Regions from separate parts of the Rouxiella chamberiensis genome, predicted to be linked through region 3. Evidence: predicted binding sites of a transcription regulator. Region 3 holds the regulator's gene; each other region holds the start of a gene.
What was found. Region 3 encodes LexA, which represses DNA repair genes until DNA is damaged. Its sites were predicted from a motif close to TNCTGTATGTACATACAGNA; they were not measured.
Positions count from the first base shown of each region.

Region 1: dinB (DNA polymerase IV) is a predicted target of LexA. The motif match lies at 3,948-3,967, and genes of this name have one in related genera.
Region 2: umuD (translesion error-prone DNA polymerase V autoproteolytic subunit) is a predicted target of LexA. The motif match lies at 3,495-3,514, and genes of this name have one in related genera.

Region 1 covers NZ_CP114058.1:42,297-48,517, forward strand. Annotated here, with positions in the region: partial or broken gene fadE (acyl-CoA dehydrogenase FadE) at 1-1,356, opposite strand, end outside; gene lpcA (D-sedoheptulose 7-phosphate isomerase) at 1,618-2,199, shown strand; gene O1V66_RS00230 (class II glutamine amidotransferase) at 2,240-3,007, shown strand; gene dpaA (peptidoglycan meso-diaminopimelic acid protein amidase) at 2,978-3,703, opposite strand; gene dinB (DNA polymerase IV) at 3,991-5,049, shown strand; partial or broken gene pepD (beta-Ala-His dipeptidase) at 5,134-6,221, opposite strand, start outside.
Region 2 covers NZ_CP114058.1:488,670-494,890, reverse strand. Annotated here, with positions in the region: gene O1V66_RS02385 (hypothetical protein) at 1-254, opposite strand, end outside; partial or broken gene O1V66_RS02380 (YncE family protein) at 418-1,513, opposite strand; gene umuC (translesion error-prone DNA polymerase V subunit UmuC) at 1,790-3,055, opposite strand; gene umuD (translesion error-prone DNA polymerase V autoproteolytic subunit) at 3,055-3,477, opposite strand; gene O1V66_RS02365 (P-loop nucleotide/nucleoside kinase family protein) at 3,820-4,335, opposite strand; gene O1V66_RS02360 (helix-turn-helix transcriptional regulator) at 4,320-4,883, opposite strand; gene O1V66_RS02350 (acid phosphatase) at 5,533-6,221, opposite strand, start outside.
Region 3 covers NZ_CP114058.1:3,372,230-3,378,450, forward strand. Annotated here, with positions in the region: partial or broken gene zur (zinc uptake transcriptional repressor Zur) at 1-428, shown strand, start outside; gene O1V66_RS15645 (GFA family protein) at 487-906, shown strand; gene O1V66_RS15650 (CsbD family protein) at 1,041-1,250, opposite strand; gene dinF (MATE family efflux transporter DinF) at 1,385-2,725, opposite strand; gene lexA (transcriptional repressor LexA) at 2,883-3,491, opposite strand; gene O1V66_RS15665 (diacylglycerol kinase) at 3,599-3,967, opposite strand; gene plsB (glycerol-3-phosphate 1-O-acyltransferase PlsB) at 4,094-6,221, shown strand, end outside.

The sequences.
Region 1 (6,221 bases), 1.3 Mb from region 3:
CTTCACAATCGCCGACAGGACGGCCGGTTTTTCACCAAGCATAATGCCGTTGGTAATCAGCGTTGCAGCGGCGTCCATCACATAGGCGTTACCGGCAATGCGCGCCAGCGGCTCTTCAATGCCTTCCATTTTACCGATAGGCAGTTTGAACTGACGGCGAATATAGGCATAGGCACCGGTAGCGAGCGCCAGCGATTTCAGGCTGCCCGTGGCGTTGGAGGGCAGGGTGATACCGCGCCCGACCGACAGACACTCCACCAGCATCCGCCAGCCCTGACCGGCCATTTTCGGCCCGCCAATGATATAGTCGATAGGCACGAAAATATCGCTGCCGCGCGTTGGGCCGTTCTGGAACGGGATGTTCAACGGGAAGTGGCGATGACCAATTTCGACGCCCTGCGTATCCGTCGGGATAAGCGCACAGGTAATGCCCAGCTCTTCGACATCCCCCAGCAGATGGTCCGGATCTTTCAGCTTGAAGGCCAGACCCAGCACCGTCGCGATAGGCGCGAGTGTAATGTAGCGCTTGTTCCAGGTCAGTTTCATGCCCAGAACCTGTTCGCCCTGCCAGTCGCCCATGCAGACAATGCCGTAATCGGGAATGGCACCCGCATCGGAACCGGCTTCCGGGCTGGTCAGCGCGAAGCACGGAATTTCCAGCCCTTTTGCCAGGCGCGGCAAATAGTGCTGTTTCTGCTCGTCGGTGCCGTAATGTTGCAGCAATTCGCCGGGGCCGAGCGAGTTCGGCACGCCCACGGTAATCGCCAGAATGCCGGAGACGCCCGCCAGTTTTTGCAGCACGCGCGCCTGTGCATAGGCCGAGAATTCCAGCCCGCCGTACTCTTTCTTGATAATCATCGCGAAGAAGCGGTGTTCTTTCAGATACGCCCACAGTTCCGGCGGCAAATCGGCCAGTTCATGCGTTATCTGGAAATCATTGGCCATGCGGCAGGCCTCTTCGACCGGACCCTCGATAAAACGCTGCTCCTCGTCGGTCAGCGTTTGCTGCGGATAGTCATGCAGCTTGTTCCAGTCGGGTGTTCCGCTGAACAGATCGCCTTCCCACCAGGTGGTTCCGGCATCGATGGCCTCTTTCTCGGTGCGCGACATGGCGGGCATCACTTTACGGAAAGTTCGCAGCGCCGGGCCGGAAAACAGCGAGCGGCGAAGGGAGGCGACATTGAAAGGCAAGAGGATAATTGCCAGCGGCAGCAGCACCCAGGCTGTCCACAGGCCGAAAACGGCCATCGCCGCGGTGTAGACCAGCACGATAATGCTACCCAGCGTAAGGCTGACGCGGTGATAGAACAGGGCGCCGACAAGCACCAGTAGAATGACAATGCTTAAAACCATCATAGTAAAAACTCCTAAGTCGTAAGAGGTCTGACCTGTTAAGCTGATACTATGTTTTTAGTCCAAGCGACATGCTTTATCAACGCGTTTACATCCTAATTACAACTCACGTCACAAACTCGCTGCACGATGTCGCAAAAGCGTAAAGTATCGCGGGCAAGACGGCGGGAAGTCTTCTCGCTTTTTACCGTTTCCGCTACACTGCACAGCAAATAATTCGCTGTAGCGCGCTATTCGCTGCAAGAGAAACCCCAAGAGGCCGCCATGTACCTGGATATCATCCGTACTGAACTGAACGAAGCTGCTGACGTTCTTAATAAATTTATCAGCGACGAAAACAACATTGCGTCTATCCAACGCGCCGCGAAACTGATTGCCGACGCCTTCAAGGCCGGCGGAAAAGTGTTGTCCTGCGGCAACGGCGGCTCCCACTGCGACGCCATGCATTTCGCCGAAGAGCTGACCGGTCGTTATCGTGAAAACCGTCCGGGTTATCCGGCCATTGCCATCTCCGACGTGAGCCACATCTCGTGCGTCAGCAACGATTTTGGTTACGAATACATTTTCTCGCGCTATCTTGAAGCGGTAGGCCAGAAAGGCGATGTGCTGCTCGGCATTTCGACTTCCGGTAATTCCGGCAATGTTATCAAGGCGCTGGAAGCGGCCAAAGCCAAGGGCATGAAAGTGGTGACGCTGACCGGCAAAGACGGCGGTAAAATGGCATCACTGGGTGCCGATGTCGAAATCCGCGTGCCGCATTTCGGTTATGCCGACCGCGTGCAGGAAATCCACATCAAGATTATCCATATTTTGATTCTGCTGATTGAGAAAGAGATGGCCGCTTAACGCAAGACGTTAACGCCTGAAGAATTTAAGGAGACTGGCGATGTGCGAACTGCTCGGGATGAGCGCAAATGTCCCTACCGATATTTGCTTCAGTTTTACCGGGTTGGTGCAACGTGGGGGGCTGACAGGCCCGCATAAAGACGGATGGGGCATTACTTTCTACGAAGGTAATGGCTGCCGGACTTTTAAAGATCCGCAGCCCAGCTTTAATTCGCCTATTGCCCGTCTGGTGCAGGAATACCCGATCAAGTCGCTTGCGGTTATCTCGCATATTCGGCAGGCAAATCGGGGCGAAGTCGCGCTGGAAAACACGCATCCTTTTACCCGCGAGCTGTGGGGCCGAAACTGGACCTACGCGCACAACGGTCAGCTGCGCGGTTATCGTCAGCTCGATACGGGCACACTGCGCCCCGTCGGGCAAACCGACAGCGAATACGCTTTCTGCTGGCTGCTGCACAAGCTGACCCAACGCTATCCGCGCACACCGCGCAGCTGGCCGTCGGTGTTTCGCTATATTGCGTCGCTTGCCGATGAGTTGAGGCAGAAGGGTGTGTTCAACATGTTGCTGTCGGATGGGCACTTCGTGATGGCGTATTGCTCGACCAATCTGCACTGGATCACGCGCCGCGCGCCGTTTGGCAAGGCCACGTTGCTGGATCAGGACGTCGAGATTGATTTTCAGCAGCAGACGACACCCAACGATGTCGTCACGGTCATTGCGACCCAGCCGCTTACCGGCAATGAAACCTGGAACAAGATTGCTCCAGGTGAATATGCCTTATTTCACTGTGGCGAACGCCAGCTGTGAAGGCTGAGGTGTAAGCGTCTGACTTTGATTGACCACGTAGTTGCCGTTAATCACTGACACGCTCGGGGGCTGGTGATACTTCTCGAAATACGCATACCCCGGCTGAAGCTGACGCCAGAAATTGATGTAGGTCGAATACCTGTTCAATTTCATGTTGGCTTCAGTCATCTTGAACGGATAAATGCTGATTTCGATGTTGCGCTGACCATTATTGAAGGCCGCCTGAACGTAATTAAAAATAACGTTCATATACGCATCGGTCATGGCATAGCAACCAATGGACAGACAGTTGCCGTGGATCATCAGATATTTACCTGAATAACCCTGAGCGCGATCATAATCATTTGGGAAACCGATATTGATGGCGCGATAAAAACGGCTATCCGGTTTCAAATGATGAATATCGATATTATAAAATCCTTCAGGGCTTTTAAAATCGCCTTCGCGGCGTTTATTGCCTAGACCGCCCGAGAAATCGCAGATGCGATAAGCCCCGACCAGCTGAAATCTATTTTCGACCTTGGCATAAAGCTCAAGCGTACGCTCTTGCTTAAATATCTGAATATAAACGGGTGAACCCAATAATTGCTGTTGAACGCCGGTCTCGATCGGAGCTTGTTCGCTGGCTACAGCGCTGCTCATGGTAAAGACAGGGAAACTAAAAAGCATCGCAAGCAGCAGCGCGACTCTGACCATTCTACATCCTGCTTAAAAGACAACTCTATTATTATGTATCCGCCGTAAACCTCACGCGGACTACCACTGATATTCAATTTGCTTGAACGCAGCCATCTTAATACTGATTAAATTTTTATCAATGGTCAGAAAGGCAATTTATTTGGCAAATGCGCTAATTAACGTCTTTATTTGCAGGATTTTACAAATCCGGCAGGGGTAAGGATATTTGGCCGTGATGTCGAGGCTTGAGATTTGAATTGCCGACTGTATACTTATACAGTTATCACCACACCCATCGGGGGGCTATGCGCAAGATCATTCACGTTGATATGGACTGCTTTTACGCAGCCGTAGAGATGCGCGACGATCCTTCCCTGCGTGATATTCCCATCGCGATTGGCGGTAGCCGCGATCGACGCGGCGTTATCAGTACCGCCAATTATCCCGCGCGGCTTTATGGCGTTCACAGCGCAATGTCTACCGCAATGGCGCTGAAACTCTGCCCGCATTTACGGGTAATTCCGGGGCGAATGGAAGCCTATAAAGAAGCCTCCGAGCATATTCGCGAGATTTTTTCGCGCTACACCGCGCTGATTGAACCGCTTTCCCTCGACGAAGCCTATCTCGACGTGACCGACAGTCCGCAGTGCAGCGGGTCGGCTACGCTTATCGCCAGCGAAATCCGGCAGGCGATTTCCGATGAGCTCAATCTTACGGCTTCTGCCGGTGTTGCGCCCATCAAGTTTCTTGCCAAAATCGCCTCCGATCTCAATAAACCCAACGGCCAGTACATTATTACGCCCGATAAAATCGACGCGTTTCTGAAAGACTTGCCGCTCGCCAAGATCCCGGGCGTCGGAAAAGTCACGGCACGAAAGCTCGAGGAACAAGGGTTGCTGACCTGTGGTGATGTGCAACGCTATGATTTATCGCTGTTACTGAAAAGGTTCGGCAAGTTTGGACGCGTATTGTGGGAGCGCTGTCACGGGATAGACGCGCGCGAGATTTCGCCCGAAAGGCTGCGTAAGTCGGTCGGCGTCGAGCGCACGCTGGCGGAAGACATTCACGATTGGCAAAGTTGTGTCGAGCTGATTGACCGGTTGTATCCCGAGCTGGAAACCCGTCTGACCCGCGTGAGTCCCGACCTGCGCATTGCGCGGCAGGGCGTAAAGCTGAAATTTCATGATTTCCAGCAGACAACCCAGGAACACGTCTGGCCGGTGCTGAATAAAGAGGATTTGCTCAAGGTAGCGCGAGAGGCGTGGGAAATGCGGCGCGGAGGGCGCGGCGTCAGGCTGGTGGGGCTGCACGTGACCTTGCAGGATCCCCAACTGGAGCGTCAACTGCTGCTTCCGTGGGAATAATACCCTGATTTGCAAACGGCAGCGGCGAGTGTAGCCGCCTTACTGCCGTTTGCGCTGTCAGGGTATCAGGGTTTCCGCGTGATATTATCCGCGTACTGGAATGGCTTTCAGCAGCGCTATCAGCAGTTGCCAGTAAAGGTCGACGCTGCCGATATGAACCTGCTCATCCGGCGAATGCGGGCCGGTGATGGTCGGGCCAATGGACACCATGTCCATGTCCGGGTAAGGTTTTTGAACAGACCGCATTCCAGACCCGCGTGGATCACCATGATGTTGGGCGTCTTGTTGAACAAGCCCTGATAAATCTCGCGAACCTGCGCCATAACCGGCGATTCAGGATCCGGTTTCCAGCCCGGGTAACCGCCCTTGGGTGCCGTTTTCGCTCCCGCCAGCTGGCCCACGGAGGTCAGCATGCTCACCACGTAGTCTTTACCGCTGTCGATGAGGGAACGAATCAGGCAGATGACTTCGGCTTCGCCCTCATTCATGGAAACTACGCCCACGTTCAGTGAGGTTTCCACCACGCCTTTTACATCGTCGCTCATGCGAATAACGCCGTTTGGCGTCGCGTTAAGCAGGCCGATGAAACGGTTCTGGCTGTCTTTGCTCAAGACCTTGGCGCTGCTGTCGGAAGATTCAGTCACCAGCTTGATGTTTTTCTCGACCGCTGCCAGTTCGAATTGCAGGGTAGCCTGGAAGGCGTCAACCGCTTTCCTGAACGCTTCGACCTGAGCGGCAGGCACGGCAATATGCGCTACCGCTTCACGCGGAATGGCATTACGCAGTGTGCCGCCGGTAAAATCGGCGAGGCGAACATCAAACTCGTCGGCATGGTCGGACAGGAAACGCGCCAGCAGTTTATTGGCATTGCCAAGACCCAGATGGATATCCGCACCCGAGTGACCGCCTTTCAGACCTTTCAGGGTCAACTTTAACGGAGTGAAATCCGCCGCGACCGCTTCGCGCGTCAGGGGCAGGGTGCTGATGAAATCGATGCCGCCTGCGCAGCCCATGTAGATTTCACCTTCGGTTTCCGAATCGGTGTTGATAAGGATCTCGGCCTGCAGCCAGTTCGGCTGAAGTCCAAAGGCACCGTCCATGCCAGACTCTTCTGTCATGGTCAGCAGCACTTCCAGCGGACCATGTTCAACGTCCTTGGCAACCAGCGCCGC
Region 2 (6,221 bases), 1.8 Mb from region 3:
TGTCCGGCGGCAAGAATACCGGCATCGTTGCCATCGACGGTGACAAAAATAGGTGCACCATCGTCAGCCAGCGTGCGGACGTGGGTTACGGTAACGGCGGTCGGGCCACTTGAGTAATCGGGGGTATCGGGAAGCGTAGGCACCAGGGCTGCGTGCGCGGTAGAACCAACGGCCGAGGTGGCGGCGGTAATTTTTGCGCATCCAGTCAGCGCAAGAGCTGCCGTAAAGGCAACCAACGTATATCGATTAATCATGTACAACGTCTTCCTATCGAATGTTTGTGTCTAATGTTTTGTGACGTGAGTAACAATATAACTGATATCGATATCGAGATGAATGTCAGACTTTCCGAATACGTAAGGGGACCTTTCCTTGTCCCCTCATAAAATGACGGCAGTATCGCCGCCATAGTCGGCTTTATTTCAACGCGATACGCGCGATGCTGTCCTGCCCTTTGGTCGAATCGTCCTTGTTGAAATCCTGCTTCAGGGTTACATACAGCACCTGTCCGTCCGCTGAAACCAGCAGGCTGTTTGGACGGGTGTCGAAGGACCAGCTGTTTTTCACGGCGTAGGTGGTGGCATCAAGTTGCAACACTTTTTTCGATTCGCGCTGACTGATGTAAATCTCGTTGCGGGTCGGGTTGAATTTAATACCCAGCGCGTCACCTTCAATGCGCTTGACGACTTTGCCACTGCGGTTCGTCAAAGACAACGGTGGTTTTGGCTTTCGAATCGTCAGTCACAAAGAGACGGCCGGTCGCCGGGTCTTCCGCCATGTTCAGGAACAGGTAGGATTTACCGTCTGCAGGCGTCAAACGCTTCTCGATTTTGTCGTTGTGCGGATTGATAACCAGCACTTCGCCGCCGCCGTTGGCCGCATAGATGCGATCGGTCGCGGAAGAGTAGATGATGCCGGTGACCCATTTACCCGCGTTGGAAATACGCTTTTTCAGCTTCAGGGTTTTGGCATCGACGACCCAGATAATCCCGGAATCATTCACGCCGCCGACATACAGCAGGCCTTTATGCAGGAAGATTTCACGCGCTGGAATTGGCTGGCCGTCTTTGGCTTTGTCTTTGAACATCAGACGCTGCAACACTTTCCCGCTCTTCGCATCGACTCTGGAGATGCCGCCGTCCAGCGAGTTGGTAGTGTAGAACACGCCGTTGTCCGGATCGGAGGCCATTGCGAAGTTCTTCAGATCGGTATGCGTTTCACCGGTTGTTTTCAGGGTCGTCGGATCCAGTCGATAGAGCACGCCGCCGTTCACATCCTTGAATGACTGGGCGCTGGCGACATAGACCGCCTTCGCTTCCGGCGCATCCGCCATTTCGTACAACCCGTCGCCCAGTACGCGCTGCGTCACTTGGGTATCGGCAGGCTTCGGTGCAACAGGGGTCGCCGCTGGAGAAGCCACATTTTTCGCCGGTGCCTGACATGCTGCAAGGCTAAAGGTCGCGACAACAGCGAGCGCAACGGCGGCTTTACGTGGACTGAACAAAGCTTTCATTCTTGACTCCATTAAGGAATAAACGGCCTTCGACATGCGCGTGCGCGGCCAAGGCTGATAAAAAGAATGAGAATCATACGCAATACGAAAAGCTAAGTAAATGCGCATTACTGCTGTATAAAAATCCATTTCCCTACTAAAAACAGGGCATTAAATCGGCCTTAATCTGGCTTCACCCACGTTGCCCTGTCCAGCGAAGAGGCGCCCGAATCCGTTACCGTTAACCGGGCGATAACCTGTGAAAGGCGTGCGCCTGCCGACGTGCTGCAAGCCGAATCACAGTTTGACCCGCATTAAATCTTCAAAGCGCGTGGTGTAGGCCGGTGACAGCATCTCGCGTTTCATCTCCCAGCTTCTTTCGATACCCTGCCCTGCAAACCAGACACGGCCGGTGCCTTTTTCATGTATCTCATCCAGAACGGCCATCAATTGCTCACTCTTGGCTCGCGGCTGATATTCATCAAACAGATTGAGTTGAGCGACGCCCTTGCTGTAAAAATCTCCCAGCATTACGCCGCATTTCTGAAAACGATGACCCTCCTGCCAAATCGCGTCCAGGCACCGGGTGGCGGCAGCGATGATGTCGCGCGTGTCCTGCGTCGGGGTTTGAATCCGTGTTGAGGCGGTGTTTCCGTAATAGATTTCACCTTCGGTGAATGGACTGGTTTTCACAAACGCGGAAATATGGCGGCAAAACTGTTTCTCTTTGCGAAGCTTTTCGGCGGCGCGAAAAGCATGGCTGCAAATGGCTTCGCGCATCAGTTCATATTGCGACACGCGGTCGCCGAAGGAGCGAGAGCAGACAATCTGCTGCTTGGTCGGCACAAACTCCTCCATTTCAAGACAGGATTCGCCGCGCAGTTCACGCACCGTTCTTTCCATTACCACACTGAAATGCTTGCGAATAAGGCCGGTCGGCGCATCGGCAAGCTGAAGCGCCGTGGTAATTCCCATCCCGTTGAGCCGCTTGCCGATCCGCCTGCCAACACCCCATACCTCTTCCACCGCCACCAGCGCCATCAGTTTGCGCTGGCGTACCAACGGCGAGATATCTACTACACCTCGCGTTTGTGTCCACTTCTTGGCGGCGTGGTTGGCCAGTTTTGCCAGTGTCTTGGTCGGACCAATCCCGACGCCGATGGTTAGGCCGGTCCACTTGTAAACCCTGTCTTTGACCTCGCGCCCAAATTCTTCAAGGTCTTGGCAATGGCTGACGCCGGTTAGATTCAGAAAGGCTTCATCAATCGAGTACATTTCGACCGCAGGGGAAATGTCTTCCAGCACCGTCATGACCCGATGCGACATATCGGCATACAGCGCATAATTGCTGCTGAAAATCACGGCGTGATGCTGCTCGCATTCAGCGCGTACCTTAAAAAAGGGCGCACCCATCTTGATGCCCGCCTCCTTGGCCTCTTTATTGCGCGCAATGACACAGCCATCGTTATTGGAAAGCACCACAACCGGGCGCCCCTTCAAATCCGGCCGGAAAACAGTCTCGCAGCTGGCGTAAAAGGAGTTCACATCCGCCAGGGCAAACATTACTGGAATCCATTGATACTGAAGGTGACGACGCCAAAAAGTTCAAGCTCATCGCCGCCATCGTGAAGGAGTATCGGAGGGAAGTTGGGATTCATCGGTTCGAGTTTGACGACGGGATGAGTGCATAGCCGTTTGACGGTGTATTCGCCCGCAATCGAGGCTATCACGATGTCGCCGTGTTTTGCCTGCAGGCTGCGGTCTACCACCAGCATCGACCCTTCATAAATCCCGGCGTCCATCATCGACAGGCCGGTTGCCATGACAAAGTAAGTGGCGGCGGGATGAGATATACATAACTTGTTTAAATCTATACCTTTTTCAATATAGTCCTGCGCTGGACTGGGAAAGCCCGCAGGCACTCTATCTTGAAAAAGAGGAATCGTAAGCTCAATGGGCGAAATCGCCGGGCGTGAAAGGTTCATAAGGGGCCTCCATGTTATACTGGTTATTTATACAGTATAAGCACGACATACAGATTTTGTGAAGGCCACCCGCCAAGGGGAAATGCGGCAGGAAGAGGGCAAAGAGGTGTAAGGCAGGTATGTCGTGCAAAAAAGGCGGCGCGACATTTCTGCCGCGAGTGCAGGCAAAGATGCGCCCTCACCTCATTGAAAATAAAAGGGTATTCATAGGGGTTTACGCATGGATGAAACCACATGCAAATCCACGTAATGAGAGAGGATTAAGAATATTTTTGTCGCTTAAGACACCCGTATGAGTTAAAAAAATTCTATCCGTTTGATGTCGTTAGCGGTTCAATCGACTTATTCGTGTACAACCAGCGTGAAACCTTCCGCTTCCTGCGGCTCGACAAAATAGCCGGTGATGAGATCAAACTGGGCATCGGTTGCCGAAAAATCGTGCTCGCCGACCTGATTTCTGGCACGAAGTCGTGCTTTGCAGACGTCGTCGGGCACGTTGAGATAATGCAGCCGATTGTCGACCCCCGTGGCGTTGATGATGCTCATCATCCATTCGCGATTCGCAAGCGTATTCGCCGGGAAATCCAGCACAATCGACACTCCCGCCGTCAACAGGGTAACGAGATGCGGTTTCATGGCGTTTCTGAGCTTTTCGGCACAGCGCACATAATCGGCCACGGACTGCATTTCATCGCCGTACAACTGCGCCAGCCAGCGGTCTTCGTTGATTACCACTGTGCTCGCCTGCGTACCCAGCTGCGCCGCCAGCGTAGACTTGCCGGAAGCGATTTTCCCGCATAAGAGATGCAGAATGGGGGGTGTATGGAGAGTGACACCTTGCGTTAAGCTCTCTGACATCGTTTTTCCTCGGGATGCTCTAGTAAATGCACGCGCTGCGTGATTTTCTCCTTCTCACTGGAGGCTCTTATACGCAGAGCAAGATTCCAGATATTCAGCTCTTTGGCGTTGGCAACCAACCCGGATTCAGCGGCAATTCGTCCACAGCTTTCAAGCCATTGTGCTACCTCTGCCCAATCCCATAGCGGCGATTGCCCTGTAATACGCTGTATTGGATTTGGAAAATCACCCCGCCCGCGTGATCCGTCTTTTAACATGGTGATGGCCTGCCGCGACAAGTCTGATAACTCGGCAATATCACTTAAGCCGACCAGGGTAGAATCAACAGATTCCACTCGCGCACCAATGCCTGCTCTTTCAATATCTCTTATGGCTGTAGCAATAGCGTCGTTTAGAGATACCGCTTCTCGTTCGAATTCTAAATAGAGTGCCTTGCCATAATAGCTGAGCATGGCATCATCACACCCGGCCTCGAACAAGGCGTCTTCATGCCCTTCTGTATCCAGGTTGATACCTGATATTGTCAATGTGAAATTGTAGCATTTCATCCGTTGCTCTCTGGCGGATTGTAATGGGAAAGGAAATAAATTAATTTCCTGCGAATAAATTATAAATATTTAATTCTTGGGCGAAGAAAAACAGTCATCGATCTTTTGCCTTATTTGTCTGGCGAAATTCTCAGGATTGCGGGGCGTAGACCAAATACTTTTCATGTGCTCGGTATGCCCAGAAATACCACATCTAATTTTGCAAAAAGTGTGGGAAGATTTTCCAGCTTTTACGATGATCCAGCCTTGTTTTACTGCATAGTCCAATGCTGACTGAATATGTTTATTCGGATGACTTTTCATCTGTCTCCATCAACCTAGCATAAGCGCAGTGTGAGCAACCGTCAACACTGCTTGCCTATTATTTCTCCTTGCCTACCGAGTTATTATTTTACAAAGGTTTTTTGACCTACTCCTGTAAGTTCATTTTGGCCTTAAAATAACTCGAGCCATGCTTATGCTAGGAATCTATGAGAAAGGGATATATTAAAAAACGATTTTATCGAATGACAGCAGCCCTGTTGGCCTCGCAAAATTGAAAGTAACAGATGTACGTTTTTCCGAATAAAACCATGAAACTTACTTTATTAAGAAATAAAAAAAGACCGCCCCCTGGCGGTCTTTTTTTATTTTTTTCCGAACTTTTTTATCAGCGGTTATGTTTCGCCATCGCGAATGCCGCAGGCAGGTCGAGGCGTTGCCAGAAAGCCTGCTCCGGGGTGGAACCCGACAGGGGATAACCGGCCGGCCCGGCGCTGTCTATCATCAACTGACGGCGCTTCGCGGCAGACAGGTTAGGCAGCGCGGTCTGCAGCAACACTTCCGCCCCTTCGGGAACGGTAATGCGTTCAGCTTTTTCCGGCTGTTTCGGCAGGTTGTAGTTCATGGCGAACCGGTAGAAATCCTCTATGTTCGCAGCGCGATAAGGGTCATCTTTTCCGGCGGATTTTGCACATTCGGCAAGCGATGTCCCGCACTCTTTCTCAAGCGCAGCGCGCAGTTGGTCGCTGGCCTCTTTGAACAGTGCCTGATAGCGCGGGTCATTCAAATAATGCGCCACGTTACGCTGGGCAAGCATCCGCGAACCCATGATATCCAGCGGATAATGCACGCCCAGCACGATGCGTGAATAGCCGTAACGCGCCCCGCGCTCCACCAGCGCGTCATAACGCTCGGGGATCATCTGCGCCAGCAGCAGCGCATCGGTATAACCGGTATTGGTGTGGCCACTCGGGAAGGAGCCGCCGTCGGCGGTATACGGCTGATTGTCTTTTACAACGGTATCGTCGGGCACCAGATGAATGCTGTTGCCTTTAATCAGAAACGGACGTGAATAGT
Region 3 (6,221 bases):
GCTTGAAGTGTTGCGTCTGATGACGGAACAACCGGGCGCCATCAGCGCCTATGACCTACTCGATCTCCTGCGCAAAACAGAGCCTCAGGCTAAACCGCCAACGGTTTACCGCGCGCTCGACTTTCTGCTGGAGCAGGGGTTTATTCATCGCGTGGAGTCGGCCAACAGTTACGTGGTGTGTCACCATTTTGAAGAGCCGAGTCATACCTCTGCGCTGTATATCTGCGATCGCTGCGGTCTGGTCACCGAGAAAACCACAGACGGCATTGAAGAACCGCCTGGCCAAGCTTGCGAAAGAGTCAGGCTTCGTCCTGCGCCATTCCGTTGTCGAAGCACATGGCCTATGTGCAGAATGTTCGGTTATCGAGTCTTGCGAAAGTCAGGAACATTGCGGACACGATCATAGCATTGCGGTAAAAAAACGTTAAAGACACGCGCGATTGACGGGAGGTGCTAGACTTTCGGGAAACTGATTGCGAGGCACTTATGGAAAACCAACATCATGCCAGTTGTCACTGTGGCGCGGTAAAATTTACCGTAAAACTCACCGACGGCTTTACGACGGCCAGACGCTGCGATTGTTCTTATTGCAGAATGCGCGGAGCCGTCGTGGTTTCCGCCAATCTTGACGACATCACTATTTTGCAGGGTGAAGACAAACTCACCGAATACCAGTTTCATACCAAAACGGCCAGACACTTTTTCTGCTCGGTCTGCGGCATTTATACCCATCATCAACGCCGTTCCAATCCTTCTCAATACGGGGTGAATGTTGCTTGCATTGAAAACCTTTCGCCGTTCGACTTCCCTGATGTTCCCGTCATGATAGGCACCCAGCATCCGAGCGACAGCAATACCCAGTCGGAAATTGCAGGGCATTTGCTCTTTGTACCTGGCGATAAATAGTTTGGTTACGGGAAATTCGGGAAGAGACCATTAAGCTGAGTGGGTAGGTACATCCTTGTACCCTGCGTCCTGAAAAGCACCTTGGGTAGGAGCAGCTTTTAAATTTCAGGACGCAGCATTCGAGAAACTATCGACTACCAATGATACTTGTTGTCGGTTTCCCAAGACTTGAGTTCTTTTTCGGCTTCGTCTTTCTGGTATCCATAACGTTCCTGGATTTTACCGACGAGCTGGTCACGTTTCCCTTCAACGACTGTCAGATCGTCGTCGGTCAACTTGCCCCATTTTTCTTTAACTTTACCTTTAAACTGTTTCCAATTACCGTCTGCTTGATCCTTATTCATAATCAACTCTCCTGTTTAGCTCTGGTTTTGTGGCATTTGCTTAATGCCTTTCAACAGTTCTAATTGTAGTAGAGAGTTTCGAAAATGCAGGGATATTGGGTCAATCTGCTAATAACTAGGAATAATCCAAGGATTTAAAACCAGGTGTCGTGTTGCCAGTGTCGACGCCATATCCAACCCAGCGCCAGACCCCGTACGGCCAGAAACACCGTCACCGCCAACCAGAGCGCGTGATTGCCGAGTACAGGTAATGACAGCAGCGCCAGCGCATAGCCGCCGGCCGCAATCGCCATACTGTTGCGCATCTCCCTGCCCCGCGTCGCGCCGATGAACATGCCGTCCAGCAGATAACACCAGACACCCGCCAGCGGTAACACGACCTGCCATCCGAGATAGCGGTCAGCCAGTTCACGCAGTTCCGGCAAAGACGTCAGAAGGTTGACGATGTGCTCTCCGGCCACGGCATACACCAGGGCGAACGCCAGCGCGACGAGACCGGCCTGCCGACAGGCCGCGTGCCAGAATTGAAGCAGTCGAACTTTATCCTTCGCGCCAAAGGCCTGCCCGGAATGCGCCTCGACGGCATAGGCAAAGCCGTCCAGCGCAAAGGTGGTGAAGGTCAGCAGATTCATCAGAACCGCATTGACCGCGATAGTCTGGCTGCCCAGTCGTGCTCCGATAATGGTCAACGACGCAAAACACAGCTGAACCATCAAGGAACGCAGCATGATGTCGCGGTTAAGCGCGATCAGTTTGCGCAGATTGCCCTGCCAGGACCGCTTCAGAAGCGGCCAGTCTATGCCGTACCTTTTCATGACAATCGAGACCAGCCAGAGGCCGAGCGCAAGCGTGGCGAATTCGGAACAGACGGTCGCAATCGCCGCCCCTTTGACATTCCAGCCGAGTCCGACCACCAGCCAAAGATCAAGGACTACGTTAATCAGATTCCCGACGATAAGCATGATAACCGGTGCGCGCACATATTGAATGCCGAGCAGCCAGCCGAGTATCACCATGTTGGCCAATGAAGCCGGTGCGCTGTACCAGCGAATCGAGAGAAAAATCTGTGCCTGCTGCAACACGGCCTGACTGCCGCCCACAATCTGCAAGGCCAGAGTAATCAGCGGCTGACGCAACAAGAAGATAAGCGCACCGGCTATCAGCGCCAGCAGGAAAGGCTGTACGAAGGCGCGGGCCAGCAGAACGTTGTCTCGTGCGCCAAGCGCCTGCGCGGTGAGTCCGGTCGTGCTCATGCGCAGAAACAGCAGCAGCATAAACAGAAAACTGGTGACCATCGCGCCAATGGCGACACCGCCGAGATAGTCGGGGCTGTCGAGATGGCCAATAACGGCAGTGTCGACCAGACCCAGCAACGGCACGGTAATGTTGGAGAAGATCATTGGCAGAGCCAGCAACCACAGTGCTTTGTCGGTCGGGCTAAAGAAGGTTTTTCCAAGGGCAGCGAGTGCAGACATGAAAGATGGCGCTCATCAAAAAGATATCGGCCCATTTAAAGGCAAATATATTAACGCAAGGCGGAAAAAGGACGCAGCATGACGACGCTAAAAGGTCGTCATACGCGCATTCTGCACAGTGGGGCAAGTACAGAATTGAATTCGGAGGACTATAGGATTAGGACCAGTCGCCGTTGCGAATAACGCCTACTGCCAATCCTTCAATGCTGAAACTCTGTTCGCGCAGATCAACCACGATAGGGTCGAAATCGTTGTTTTCAGGAAGCAACTGAATAATGTTGCCCTGTTTTTTCAGGCGCTTGACGGTAACTTCGTCGTCGATGCGTGCCACCACAACCTGACCATTACGGGCATCCTGGGTTTTATGCACGGCCAGCAGATCGCCGTCGAGAATACCGATATCACGCATCGACATACCGCTTACGCGCAGCAGGAAGTCGGCGTTGGGTTTGAACATGGCCGGATCGACCTGATAATGTGCCTCGATGTGCTGGGTAGCAAGCAGCGGTTCACCGGCGGCAACGCGGCCAATCAACGGCAGACCGTCTTCTTCTTCCATCAGCAGGCGAATACCGCGAGACGCACCGGAAACAATCTCGATGACGTTTTTACGGGCAAGGGCTTTCAAATGCTCTTCGGCCGCGTTGGGAGAACGGAACCCGAGACGTGTGGCAATTTCTGCACGCGTTGGCGGCATACCGGTGGTGGCGATATGATCGCGAATAAGGTCATAGACCTCTTGTTGTCTAGCTGTAAGTGCTTTCATTCCGCCCCCTGTTTGTTTATACAGTCTAGCTGTGAGTATATACAGGTAAAGGTGGAATGAAAACCAGAGAGTACACAAAAAACAGACATTAAGCGGCTTTTAAATATTCAGCGCCAGTGCGGCACAAGGATTGCCAGCCAGGTAAAAACGGCAAACAGAATCGCGATAAGCACGGCCGCCGATCCCATATCTTTGGCCCGACCGGAAAGCGGATGAAATTCGGGTCCGATTCGGTCGATTGCCGCTTCGATGGCACTGTTCAGCAATTCCACCACCAGCACCATAATCAGTGATCCCACCATTAAAATCCGTTCGATGCTGCTCACATCCAGGTAAAATGCCAGTAAGATGGCAGGAACGACGACGACGGCTTCCTGACGAAATGCGGCTTCGTTCTTCCAGGCTGACGTCAGGCCCTTGAGGGAATATCCGGCAGCCTTGTAAATACGGGTGAGTCCTGTGACCTGATTTGCCATAATATTTTATGTCTTAAGGTGATTTTCAGGCATTTTAGCCTGAATCCGTTATCCTATCACCACAGATCTCATACCTGCTTTCTGGTATCCTTGCCGCGAATTGCTAACAAGAGGCTTCACGTTTTTATGTCAGGATGGCGTAGACTTTATTATACCTTGCTGAATTTACCGCTAAAAATGCTGGTAAGCAGCAAGGTCATTCCTACAGATCCGGTGACGGAGTTGCGTTTGGATCCCACGCGCCCGATTCTGTATGTTTTGCCTTACAACTCCAAGGCCGACCTTCTGACGCTGCGGGCCCAGTGCCTGGCGCAGAACCTGCCCGACCCGCTCATTCCGCTGGAAATCGACGGCGTGCACCTGCCAAGCCACGTTTTCATCGGTGAAGGGCCGCGCGTCTTCCCGTATTACCAGCCCCAGCAGGAGTCGGTAAAACTCTTCCACGACTATCTCGATCTGCATCGCAACAACCCGACGCTGGATATCCAGATGCTGCCGGTCTCCGTGATGTTTGGCCGTGCGCCCGGTCGTGAAGGTCAGGACACCCCGCAGCTTCGCGTGCTCAACGGCGTCCAGAAGTTCTTTGCGGTGCTCTGGCTCGGACGCGACAGCTTCGTGCGTTTCTCCAACACCGTTTCCCTTCGCGATATGGCAAGCCAGCACGGTACCGATAAAACCATCGCCCACAAACTGGCGCGCGTTGCCCGCATGCATTTCTCGCGTCAGCGTCACGCCGCCGTCGGCCCGCGTCTGCCCGTGCGTCAGGACTTGTTCAACAAGCTGCTGGCCTCCAAGGCCATAGAAAAAGCGGTTGAAGACGAAGCGCGTACCAAAAAGATCTCCTACGACAAGGCCCAGCAAAACGCGATTGCCCTGATGGAAGAGATTGCCGCCGACTTCAATTATGAAGCCGTGCGCCTGTCCGACCGCGTGCTGAGCTGGACCTGGAACCGTCTGTATAAAGGCATCAACGTCAACAACGCCGAGCGTGTGCGTCAATTGGCGCAAGATGGTCAGGAAATTGTCTATGTGCCCTGCCACCGCAGCCACATGGACTACCTGCTGCTTTCCTACGTGCTCTATCATCAGGGCCTGGTTCCTCCGCACATCGCGGCGGGCATCAACCTGAACTTCTGGCCGGCCGGACCTATCTTCCGTCGTCTGGGCGCGTTCTTTATCCGTCGTACCTTCAAGGGCAACAAACTCTACTCCACGGTATTTCGCGAATACCTGGGCGAGCTGTTCAGCCGGGGTTATTCGGTCGAATACTTTGTCGAGGGCGGACGCTCGCGTACCGGTCGACTGCTCGAGCCGAAAACCGGCACGCTGTCGATGACGATTCAGGCGATGCTGCGCGGCGGTTCGCGTCCTATTACGCTGGTGCCTATCTATATCGGTTACGAGCACGTAATGGAAGTCGGCACCTACGCCAAGGAGTTACGCGGCGCGACCAAAGAGAAAGAGAGTTTCATGCAGATGATCAACGGCTTGCGCAAGCTGCGCAATCTGGGTCAAGGCTACGTCAACTTTGGCGAACCGCTGCATCTCACGCCATACCTCAATCAGAATGTCCCGCAGTGGCGCGAGTCTATCGATCCTATCGAAGCCCATCGCCCAAGCTGGCTGACGCCGACCGTGCAGGACATCGCAGACACGATTATGGTGCGCATCAACAACTCGGCCGCGGCCAACGCCATGAACCTGTGTTCGACGGCGCTGCTGGCGTCGCGCCAACGCTCGCTGACCCGCGAACAGCTTGTCGAGCAGCTCGACTGCTATCTGCAACTTCTGCGCAACGTGCCTTACAACAAAGACTCCACGGTGCCGGAACACACGGCGGACAAGCTGCTGGATCACGCGCTGCACATGAACAAGTTCCAGGTCGAGAAGGACAATATTGGCGATATCATCATTCTGCCGCGCGAGCAGGCGGTGCTGATGACCTACTATCGCAACAATATTCATCACCTTCTGGTCATGCCTTCTCTTATCGCCAGCATCGTGATGCATCATGGTCAGGTCAGCAAGGCCGAACTATTGCGTCAGGTCGAGCTTATCTATCCGATGATGAAAGCCGAACTGTTTATGCATTACGACAAGGCGCAACTGCCTGAACTGCTTGATGTGCTGAGCAGCGAACTGGCGCGTCAGGCGCTGATTCAGATTGATGGCGAGAATCTGAAGCTCAATCCGCTGCGCAACCGTCCGTTGCAGCTGCTGGCGGCGGGCGTGCGCGAAACACTGCAACGCTATG